DNA from 2 places in the Streptomyces sp. NPDC057900 genome. Region 1 is predicted to be linked to the other one. Evidence: riboswitches for the same ligand, from Rfam matches in the RefSeq annotation. Region 1 holds a riboswitch; the other holds the start of a gene.
The links. Region 1 has a riboswitch for cobalamin ahead of ACFVQ0_RS05075 (FecCD family ABC transporter permease). Riboswitches for the same ligand answer to the same signal wherever they lie in the genome.
Positions count from the first base shown of each region.

Region 1 (4,235 bases):
CACCGTCTCCGCCATCAGGGCCACGGCGACGGCCTGGAGGACGAAGACCGCCAGCAGCCCGAGGTAGACCAGGTGTGTGGGGGCGGGCAGGAACTGGACGACGAGACCGGAGACCAGCGCGCCGGACGCCGTGCCGATACCCGGTGCGACCGCGTTGGTGATCGTGCCGCGCGGCCGGTCGATGTCCATCATTCCCGCCCCGATCGCGCCGAGCGCCGCGCCGGTCGACAGACCCTGCACGATCCGGCCGACCATCAGCGCCGGCACCCCGTCGGCGGTGGCGAACACGATCATCGAGGCGGCCTGCGCCGTCAGTGCGGCCAGCAGTACGGGCCGCCTGCCGACATGGTCGGAGAGCTTGCCCATGGTGAGCAGCCCGAGCAGCACGGCCACCGCGTAGACGCCGAAGACCACGGTGGTGGTGATCGGGTCGAAGCCCCATTCCGCCTGGTAGACGGCGTAGAGCGGGGTGGGTGCGCTGGAGGCGGCCAGGAACGAGATGGTGATCGAGGCGAGTACGTACAGCGCCACGTTCGACGGCAGCCGCCGGCCCCGCGCGGATATGGCGGCGGGTATGCCGGCGGATCCGGGTCCGGCGGGCGCCGCGTCCGGGGTGCGGGCCGGTTTGGACATCGGGACGACCGAGGGATTCGTCATGACCATTCCCGTCCAGAGCGTTGGGTAGACCTGTCTGTCTAGTTTCTCGAAACAGATTAGACAGACAGGTCTACTCAGGTCAAACGCGTCACGGTACGGCGGGGCAGCTGGTGCCCCGTGCAGGGACCGTCAGGCCGGTGAGGTACCTGTCCACCGCGTCCTCCATGCAGGGGCCGCTGGTGACGCTGCCGTGCCCCTGGCCCTCGTAGGTGAGGAGCACGCTGCCGCGGCCCAGCTGCCGGGCCACGGACACCGCCCACGGGTAGCCGGTGGCGGGGTCGTGCAGGGCGTTGGACAGCAGGACCGGCGGGGCGCCGGGTGCGTCCAGGCGGTGCTGCGGGTTGGCGGTCGGCGCGCCCAGACACGCCGCCGCCATGTGGATCGGCAGCAGGTAGGGCAGGTCCGGCGCGGCCCTGTCCATCGTGGTGACGAGTGAGCGGTACTCCCGGTAGTCGCGCACCGGCAGCCGCCAGTCCGAGCAGAAGACCGGGGTGGCCGGCGGCAGTGGCGCCGTCCCGGTGGGCGACGCGGGCAGCGGCGTGCTCGCCTCCATCCCCGCGATCAGCGTGGCCAGGCCCGCGTAGTCGGCGTCGTAGAACTTCCGGAACGCGTACTTGTTGACCAGGTCGGAGGAGGACAGGGCGGTCCCCGGCCTGTCCGGGTTCGCCAGCTCGCCGCGCGCGGCGCGGGCCAGCAGGTCCTGCCAGACGGCGCGGACGTCACGGCCGTACAGCGCGCAGTCCGCCGCGCCCCCGCACCACTTCACGAACTCCTGGAACGAGTCCTGCGCCGCGGCCGCCTCCGAGCGAAGGAATTCACGGGTGGCCGCGACGCTGTGGTCCATCACGCTCTCCAGCACCATCGCGCGCACGCGTCGCGGATAGGTCTCGGCGTACTGGGCGCCGAGCAGCGTGCCGTACGAGCTGCCGTGGAAGGTCAGCTTCCGCTCGCCGAGCGCCGCCCGCAGGGCGTCCAGGTCCCGGACCGTCTGCCCGGTGTCGAGGTGGTCGAACACCGGGCCGCTACGGGCCCGGCAGTCGGCGCGGAGCCGTCTGTTGTACGCCAGGGTGGCGTCGAAGTCCGCCCGGCTCCTCAGCTCCGGTGACGGCCGCTCGGCCAGCAGGCCGGCGGAGCAGGTCACCGGGTCGCTGCCGCCCACACCGCGCGGGTCGAAGCTGACGATGTCGAACCTGCGGCGGACCTCGGGGCTGAACCGGCCGATATTGCCCACCACCATCCGCACGCCCGAGTCGCCCGGGCCGCCGGGGCCGAACACCATCGAGCCGACGCGCGCCCCGGGCTCGGTGGCCTTGCGGCGGGCCACGGCCAGGTCGATGCCCGGCCCGTCCGGGTGGTCCCAGTCGACCGGTACGGAGAGCGTGGCGCACTCGGCTCCCGGTTTCGCCGGGTCGTCGCACGGTGCCCACCGCAGGGCCCCGTGCGCAGCCGGCGAAGCGTGGACCGGGGGAGCGGCGGCGAGACCGGTGACGGCGGCCGTGGCGGCCGCCACGGCCGCGGCCGTGCCGCGTGCGGCGAGGAGCCGTAATGCGGATCTGTCCCTGAACGGCATGGAGCCTCCTTGCGAAGAGAGCGGTTGCGTCAGGTGTGCGGGCCCCGGCCGGGCGTCCGCCGTCACGCTAGGTGCTCCGTCGCCCGTGCGGTGGCCCTCTCGGGGGCTTCTCCGGGTCGGTTCAGGGGCCGTTCAGGGGCCACTCGGGGGTACTCGGGGGGTGCCCGAAAGGTGCCCGAGAGGTGCTCCGGGGCGCTCGGGGCTGAGGGGCGAAAAGGAGCACGCCGTGCCGTACCCGTAAGCTGCTCACGCCCCGCGGGGGAAGTCCGGTCGAATTCCGGCGCTGACCCGCAACGGTAGGCGGAGCCCTCCTGATGGCTCCGCGAGCCCGATTACCCGCGGCGGTGAAGGCTCCTGTCAATTCGCCGTGGACTGCGAGAGGTGCTGCAAAGGGCGCCTCGCGTCCGGGCCGCTCCTTCGATCGTGCAGGTGCACGGCCTGAGGTGAAAGCGATCCGACCGTGGTCACTCCCCTCGAACGCATACCTGCCCCGCCCTCGCGCGCGGCGCGCGCCGGTGGCGGGCCCGCCCCTCCCCGACGCGTACCCCTGCCCCTGCTGGTGATCACGCTCTGTGTCCTGCTGCCGCTCTCCCTGGTCTGCGGCGCCGGAATCGGGGCCTCCGGGATCTCCTGGGCAGAGGTGTCGCGCTACCTGTGGGCCGGCCTGACGGGACAGCGGATCGCTCCCGGCGAAGTCGCCGGGTACACCATCGTGTGGGAGCTGCGCTTTCCACGAGCCGTGCTCGCGGCGGTCGTCGGAGCCGGCCTGTCCGCGATCGGCGTCGCGGTGCAGGCCATGGTCCGCAACGCCCTCGCCGACCCGTTCGTCCTCGGCATCTCCTCCGGCGCGGCCGTCGGCGCGAACGCCGTCCTCATCTTCGGGGTCTTCGGCGCCTTCGGCGTCTGGGCGCTGTCCACCGCGGCCTTCCTCGCCGCGCTCCTCGCGATGATGCTCGTCTACGCGGTCGCCCGGACCGCTCGCGGACTGACCCCGCTGCGCCTGGTCCTGACGGGCACGGCCATGTACTACGGCTTCTCGGCCATCACGACGTTCATGGTGTTCGCCGCGGAGCGGGGCGAGGCCGCCCGCTCCGCGATGATGTGGATGCTGGGCAGCCTCGGGGGCGCCACCTGGTCCTCCGTACCGATCGCCGCGGGCGCCACGCTCGGCGGCCTCGCCCACCTCTGGTGGTCGGCGCGCCGGCTCAACGCGCTGGCGATGGGTGACGAGACCGCCGCCGCCCTCGGAGTGGACGCCGGGAGGCTGCGCAAGGAGCTGTTCCTGGTCTCCGCCGCCGTCACCGGGGCGCTGGTCGCGGTCAGCGGCGCGATCGGCTTCGTAGGGCTGATGGTCCCGCACGCCGCCCGCATGCTGGTCGGCGCGGATCACCGACGTCTGCTGGCCGTCGCACCGCTCGCGGGCGCCGTCCTGCTGATCTGGGTGGACATCCTCTCGCGGGTACTGCTCGCCCCGGCCGAACTGCCGCTCGGCGTGCTGACCGCGATGATCGGCGTGCCGTGCTTCATCCTGCTCATGCGCCGCCGCACCTACACCTTCGGAGGTGCGTGATGCGGATCGATATCGACGCGCTGACGGTCGAGATCGCCGGTGCGCGGCTGGTGGAGGACGTCACGCTGCGAGCGGGTGACGCTCGGCTCGTCGGCCTGGTGGGCCCCAACGGCAGCGGGAAGTCAACGCTGTTGCGCTGCGTCTACCGGGCGCTGAACCCCTCCGCCGGAACCGTCCGGATCGGCGGCGAGGACCTGCACGCCCTGAGCCCGCGGGAGGCCGCCCGCCGACTGGCCGCACTTCCCCAGGAGTCGAGTCACGAGTTCGACTTCACCGTCGCGGAGATCGTCGCGATGGGAAGGATGCCGCACCAGGGACCGACGGCGCGCGTGTCGGAGGAAGACCGACGCACATGTGACGCGGCGCTGGCGGAGGTCGGGGCCGGACACCTGGCCGACCGGGGCTTCCTGACCCTGTCCGGAGGCGAGAAGCAGCGCG
Region 1 is NZ_JBHVOI010000001.1:1,239,837-1,244,071, reverse strand. Features, by position in the region: gene ACFVQ0_RS05085 (MFS transporter) at 1-657, opposite strand, end outside; gene ACFVQ0_RS05080 (alpha/beta hydrolase) at 746-2,227, opposite strand; cobalamin riboswitch at 2,440-2,586, shown strand; gene ACFVQ0_RS05075 (FecCD family ABC transporter permease) at 2,688-3,797, shown strand; gene ACFVQ0_RS05070 (ABC transporter ATP-binding protein) at 3,797-4,235, shown strand, end outside.

Region 2 (4,235 bases), on a different contig from region 1:
TTTCGCGGCGGTACCCGGGGTGAAGGCGGACTGTGCCACCCACCGGGGCGCGCCGCTCGTGACGGGGGCCGGGGGAGCGGTGGTGAATCCGCCGCCGGCGACGGCTCGCAGACCGTCGATGGACGCGTAGGCGGAGGGCGCGGTGTCGCCGGGCAGGTACTTGAAGCCGCCGCCGGGGCTGAACTGCTGACTGATGAGGAAGTCGACCGGGGTCCTGCCGACGGAGGTGAGGAAATCACCGGTCTGCGGGTTGATGCCGCAGGCGTTCAGACCGGAGACCGCCCAGCCGTTGGAGTCGGTGTTGACGCCGAACATCGCGTTGAACGCGCCGCTCGTGGGCACCAGTTTGCTCTTGAGGAACGCCTTTGCCTGAGCGATGTCCGTGTCAGTGCCCGGGACGCCGGAGACACAGAGCGCGGCCATCGCGGCGCCGGTCATGTCGATGTCACTGGTGGCGGCGAGCGCCGCCGGATCGCCCTCGGCCTTGCTGTAGTTCCAGCCGCCGTCGTCGTGCTGGTTGGCGCGGATACGGGTGACGAGCGCATCGCGCAGGGCCTGGGGTATGCGCTGGGCGCCGGCCTGGGTCCTGGCCCCGCCGAGGGCCAGGGCCGCGAAGACGGTCCCGTTGAAGTTCGCGGACGGGCCGAAGTAGCCGGGCTCCGCGTTCTGCCAGTAGCCGTAGATGTCACCGATCAGATTGCGGGAGGAGGAGACCCTGGCGGGGTCGATACCGGCCGCGTAGGCGTTGAGCGTGGCGCGTTCGTAGTCGGTGACCACAGGTGCCGCCGATGGCCAGCCCGCCGTGGCGAGCAGGGTGCGGTAGACCGATCTCGCGTTCTTCGAGGCGTCGCCGCCAGGTGTGACGTCCACCGCCGCGGTTCCGGCGGCGGCCAGGGCGCTGAATGCCCACTCGTTGGAGAGTCCGCCCGAGGCGTACGAACCGTCGGCCGCCTGAAGGGACTTGAGATACGCGACACCGTTCGTCTTCGAGGTGGCGATCTGGGCCGGTGTGGCGGTGGCCGCCGCCGGCAGGGCACTCAGACACAGAGCCCCGAGGGAGACGGCTGCTGTGAACACAAGACGGGGTGAGACCGAAGGACGAGGCATGGCCTGCTCCTGGGATGAGGGGCGCGCCGGCCAGGCCCGCGTCCGGCCCGAAGAGGGGCGGCAGCGGGAAGGGCCGCCGCCCGAACGCGTGGACCGGCTTCCTGTGATGCACCGCCGACATGGGCATTCGGGCTCGGAACGGCCCCCGCCGTCCCACACCGCTGCGCGTCAGCCCCGGACTCTCACCGGGTTCCCCCATGTGGCAGCCCAGGACGCTACCCCAGGCGGAGCAGTCCTGTCAGCAGCCCCCGAACCCGGTCCGAACGGCGCGGCCGCCTCTTGACGTTGTGTGCGAGGGCGTGCTCAAATCCGCCTGATAAGCACTGAGTTCCAGGGGAAGCCGGTCGAAATCCGGCGCTGACCCGCAACCGTAGGCCCGGCATCGCCGGGCGAGCCGGATTACCTGGGGCCTGATCTGCAGCGAGAAGCGCCGTCGCGGACTACGGCGTGGTCGACCAGCCCCGCCATGCGGTGAATCACGCGTGGTCGCGGTGGGCTCAGCCACGTTCGTGTCCCCACGGAGACAGAACGAGGGGGCCGCGGTGGGGACCGCACAGCGAACAGACCGGAAGCCGGGGACCAGAGCGTTCCTGTCCCTGGTGGCGGTGGCATTTCTCCTGCTTGCCATGTGCGTGACACTCGGTACGGGCACCCCGGCCGCGGCCGGTCCCGTCGACGCGTGCACGGCCCGCGAGGGCGCTGTCGTCGCTGTCGACTTCGGCCCCTTCGGCGGCAAGGTCGAGCGCGGCTGCGACACCACGCCGACCACCGGATACGAACTCCTCCACGAGGCGGGCTTCACCACAGAGGGGACGCAGCACGACGGCCCGGCCTTCATCTGCCGCATCGGACTCGGCTCCGGAACGCAGTACCCGACGACGGACCAGGAGTCCTGCGTCCTCACCCCGCCGGCCACCGCCTACTGGTCCTACTGGGTCGCCTCGCCGGGACAGACCAAGTGGACGTACAGCCAGTACGGCGCCATGAGCCGCGACCTGAAGGACGGTGACGTCGACGCCTGGGTGTTCGGCGGGACCGACATCGGCGGCACGACCGGCGGGCCGACGTTCACCCCTGACGACGTGCGCGCCGGCGGGGGCGAAGAGACCCCGGACCCCGGCGGCAGCACGCCCACGGTCCCGGCCGGTGAGATCGACACCACCGCGGCGGCGGCCTGGGCCAAGGGTGCGCTCAAGGACGGCGAACGCGTCGTCGACGACGGCGCCGACACCCCGAACTACCTGTTGACCACCGAGGCGGCCTACGCGCTCGCCGCCGCCGAGGGCACGAGCGCCACCCTCGACAAGGTCACGGCCTTCCTCGCCGCCCACACCGACGACTACGCCTACCCGTCCGGCAAGGACCAGGCACCCGACGCGACGGCGGCCGCTCGGCTCGCCCTCCTCGCCGAGGCCACGGAGCGCGACCCGCATGCCTTCGGCGGCCACGACCTGATCGCGGACCTCATCGGCAACGTCTGCGCTGCCGGCCCCGAGTCCGGCACCCACACCCCCGGTTGCTCCGCGAAGGGCGACTTCCGCAACGCCTCGTACGGCGAAGGACAGGCACTCGCGCTCCTCGCCGTGCTGCGCTCCGGTGCGACGCCTCCGACGGCGGCCGTCGAGCGTCTGACCCGGCTCCAGTGCGACGGCGGCGGCGTCACCAGCATCCTGATCCGCCCCGGCGAATACTGCGACGGAGACCCCGCCACCACCGGCCTGACGGTTCTGGCCCTGCGCGAGGCCACAGGCCAGGACGCCGCCGTGGCGAAGGCGCGTACCTATCTGAAGAAGGCCCAGCGCGAGGACGGGGCGTTCCCCGGCTACACGGGGTCCACGGCCGGCAGCGTCCACGCCACCGCGTACGCGGCCCAGGCGCTGCGCGCGCTCGGCGACACCACCCGGGCCGACGCGGCCGTCTCCTGGCTCTCGCGTGAGCAGCTCGACGGTGGCGGCTTCGGATTCGAGGAGGACGCAACGGACCCGGTGCTCTACGCCACCGGCCCGGCGGTCCTGGCCGGTGCGGGCACCGACCTCGCCCGCCTGACGACGAAGAAGCCGGACCCGACGGACCCGCCGGCCACGAAGCCCCCGACGACTGGACCGCCCACCGAGGGCCCGAAGCTTCCGGCCGGCCGGGGCCCCGATCTGAAGAAGGGCGTCGCCTACCTCACCCGTGCGGCCAACCTCAAGCAGGGCCGGTACTACGGGGACGGCACGGGCCGCGCGGACTTCGGGCTCACCATCGACGGCGCCTACGCCCTCGTGGCGACCGGCATGGGCGACGACAAGCTCCGGGGCATCGTCGACTTCCTGGACAAGGGCGGGAAGGACGGGGCCGGCAGGACCCTCCAGGACTGGACCGGGACGGGTACGGAGTACGCGCTCGGCGGATCCATCGGCAAGGCCGCCCTGCTCGCCGAAGCGGTGGGCCGCGATCCCCGCTCCTTCGGCGGCAAGGACCTCATCGCCGCGCTCGGCAAGGCGGTGTGCGCCGGACCGAGCAAGGCTCCGGACCGCAGCTGCGCGGCCAAGGGCGCCTACGCGTACGCCCCTTCGGTCTTCTCCCAGTCCTTGGCGATCATGGCCCAGGTACGCGCCGACGAGCAGCGGGCGGCCCGGGCGCCGGTCGCCTACCTGGAGAGCTTCCAGCACGGCAGCGGTGCCTGGCCCAGCCTGATCCCCGCCACGGGCGACTCCGACGTCGACTCCACCGCCATCGCCGCGATGGCCCTGGACCTGGCCGGTGGCGAGAAGGCGGACAAGGCCGTGGACAAGGCACTCGGCTGGATCGCGGGCGAGCAGCTTCCCGACGGCGGCTTCCCCGGCGCGGCCGGAAACTCCGTCAACTCGGCCGCCCTCGCCGTTCAGGGGCTCTCGCTGGACGCGGAGCGGTACGCCTCCGAGATCGCCAAGGCGCGCAAGTTCCTCGCGGGCCAGCAGAACAAGGACGGCGGCTTCAACGTCGCGAAGGAAGGGCAGCGCGGATCGGACCTGCGCGCCTCCACCCAGGCGGTCGGCGGTGCCACCGGGATCTCGTTCGGCAGGCTCGTGCGGAGCCTGGCCGGGACCTCGCCCCAGCCCACACCCGGCCCCGCCGCGTCCACCCCGTCGATCATCACCCCCGAC
Region 2 is NZ_JBHVOI010000006.1:429,899-434,133, forward strand. Features, by position in the region: gene ACFVQ0_RS24555 (hypothetical protein) at 1-1,107, opposite strand, end outside; cobalamin riboswitch at 1,229-1,303, opposite strand; cobalamin riboswitch at 1,388-1,533, shown strand; gene ACFVQ0_RS24560 (prenyltransferase/squalene oxidase repeat-containing protein) at 1,734-4,235, shown strand, end outside.
Region 2: it holds a riboswitch for cobalamin, as region 1 does, so the genes downstream of both, ACFVQ0_RS24560 (prenyltransferase/squalene oxidase repeat-containing protein) here and ACFVQ0_RS05075 (FecCD family ABC transporter permease) in region 1, are expected to answer to the same signal.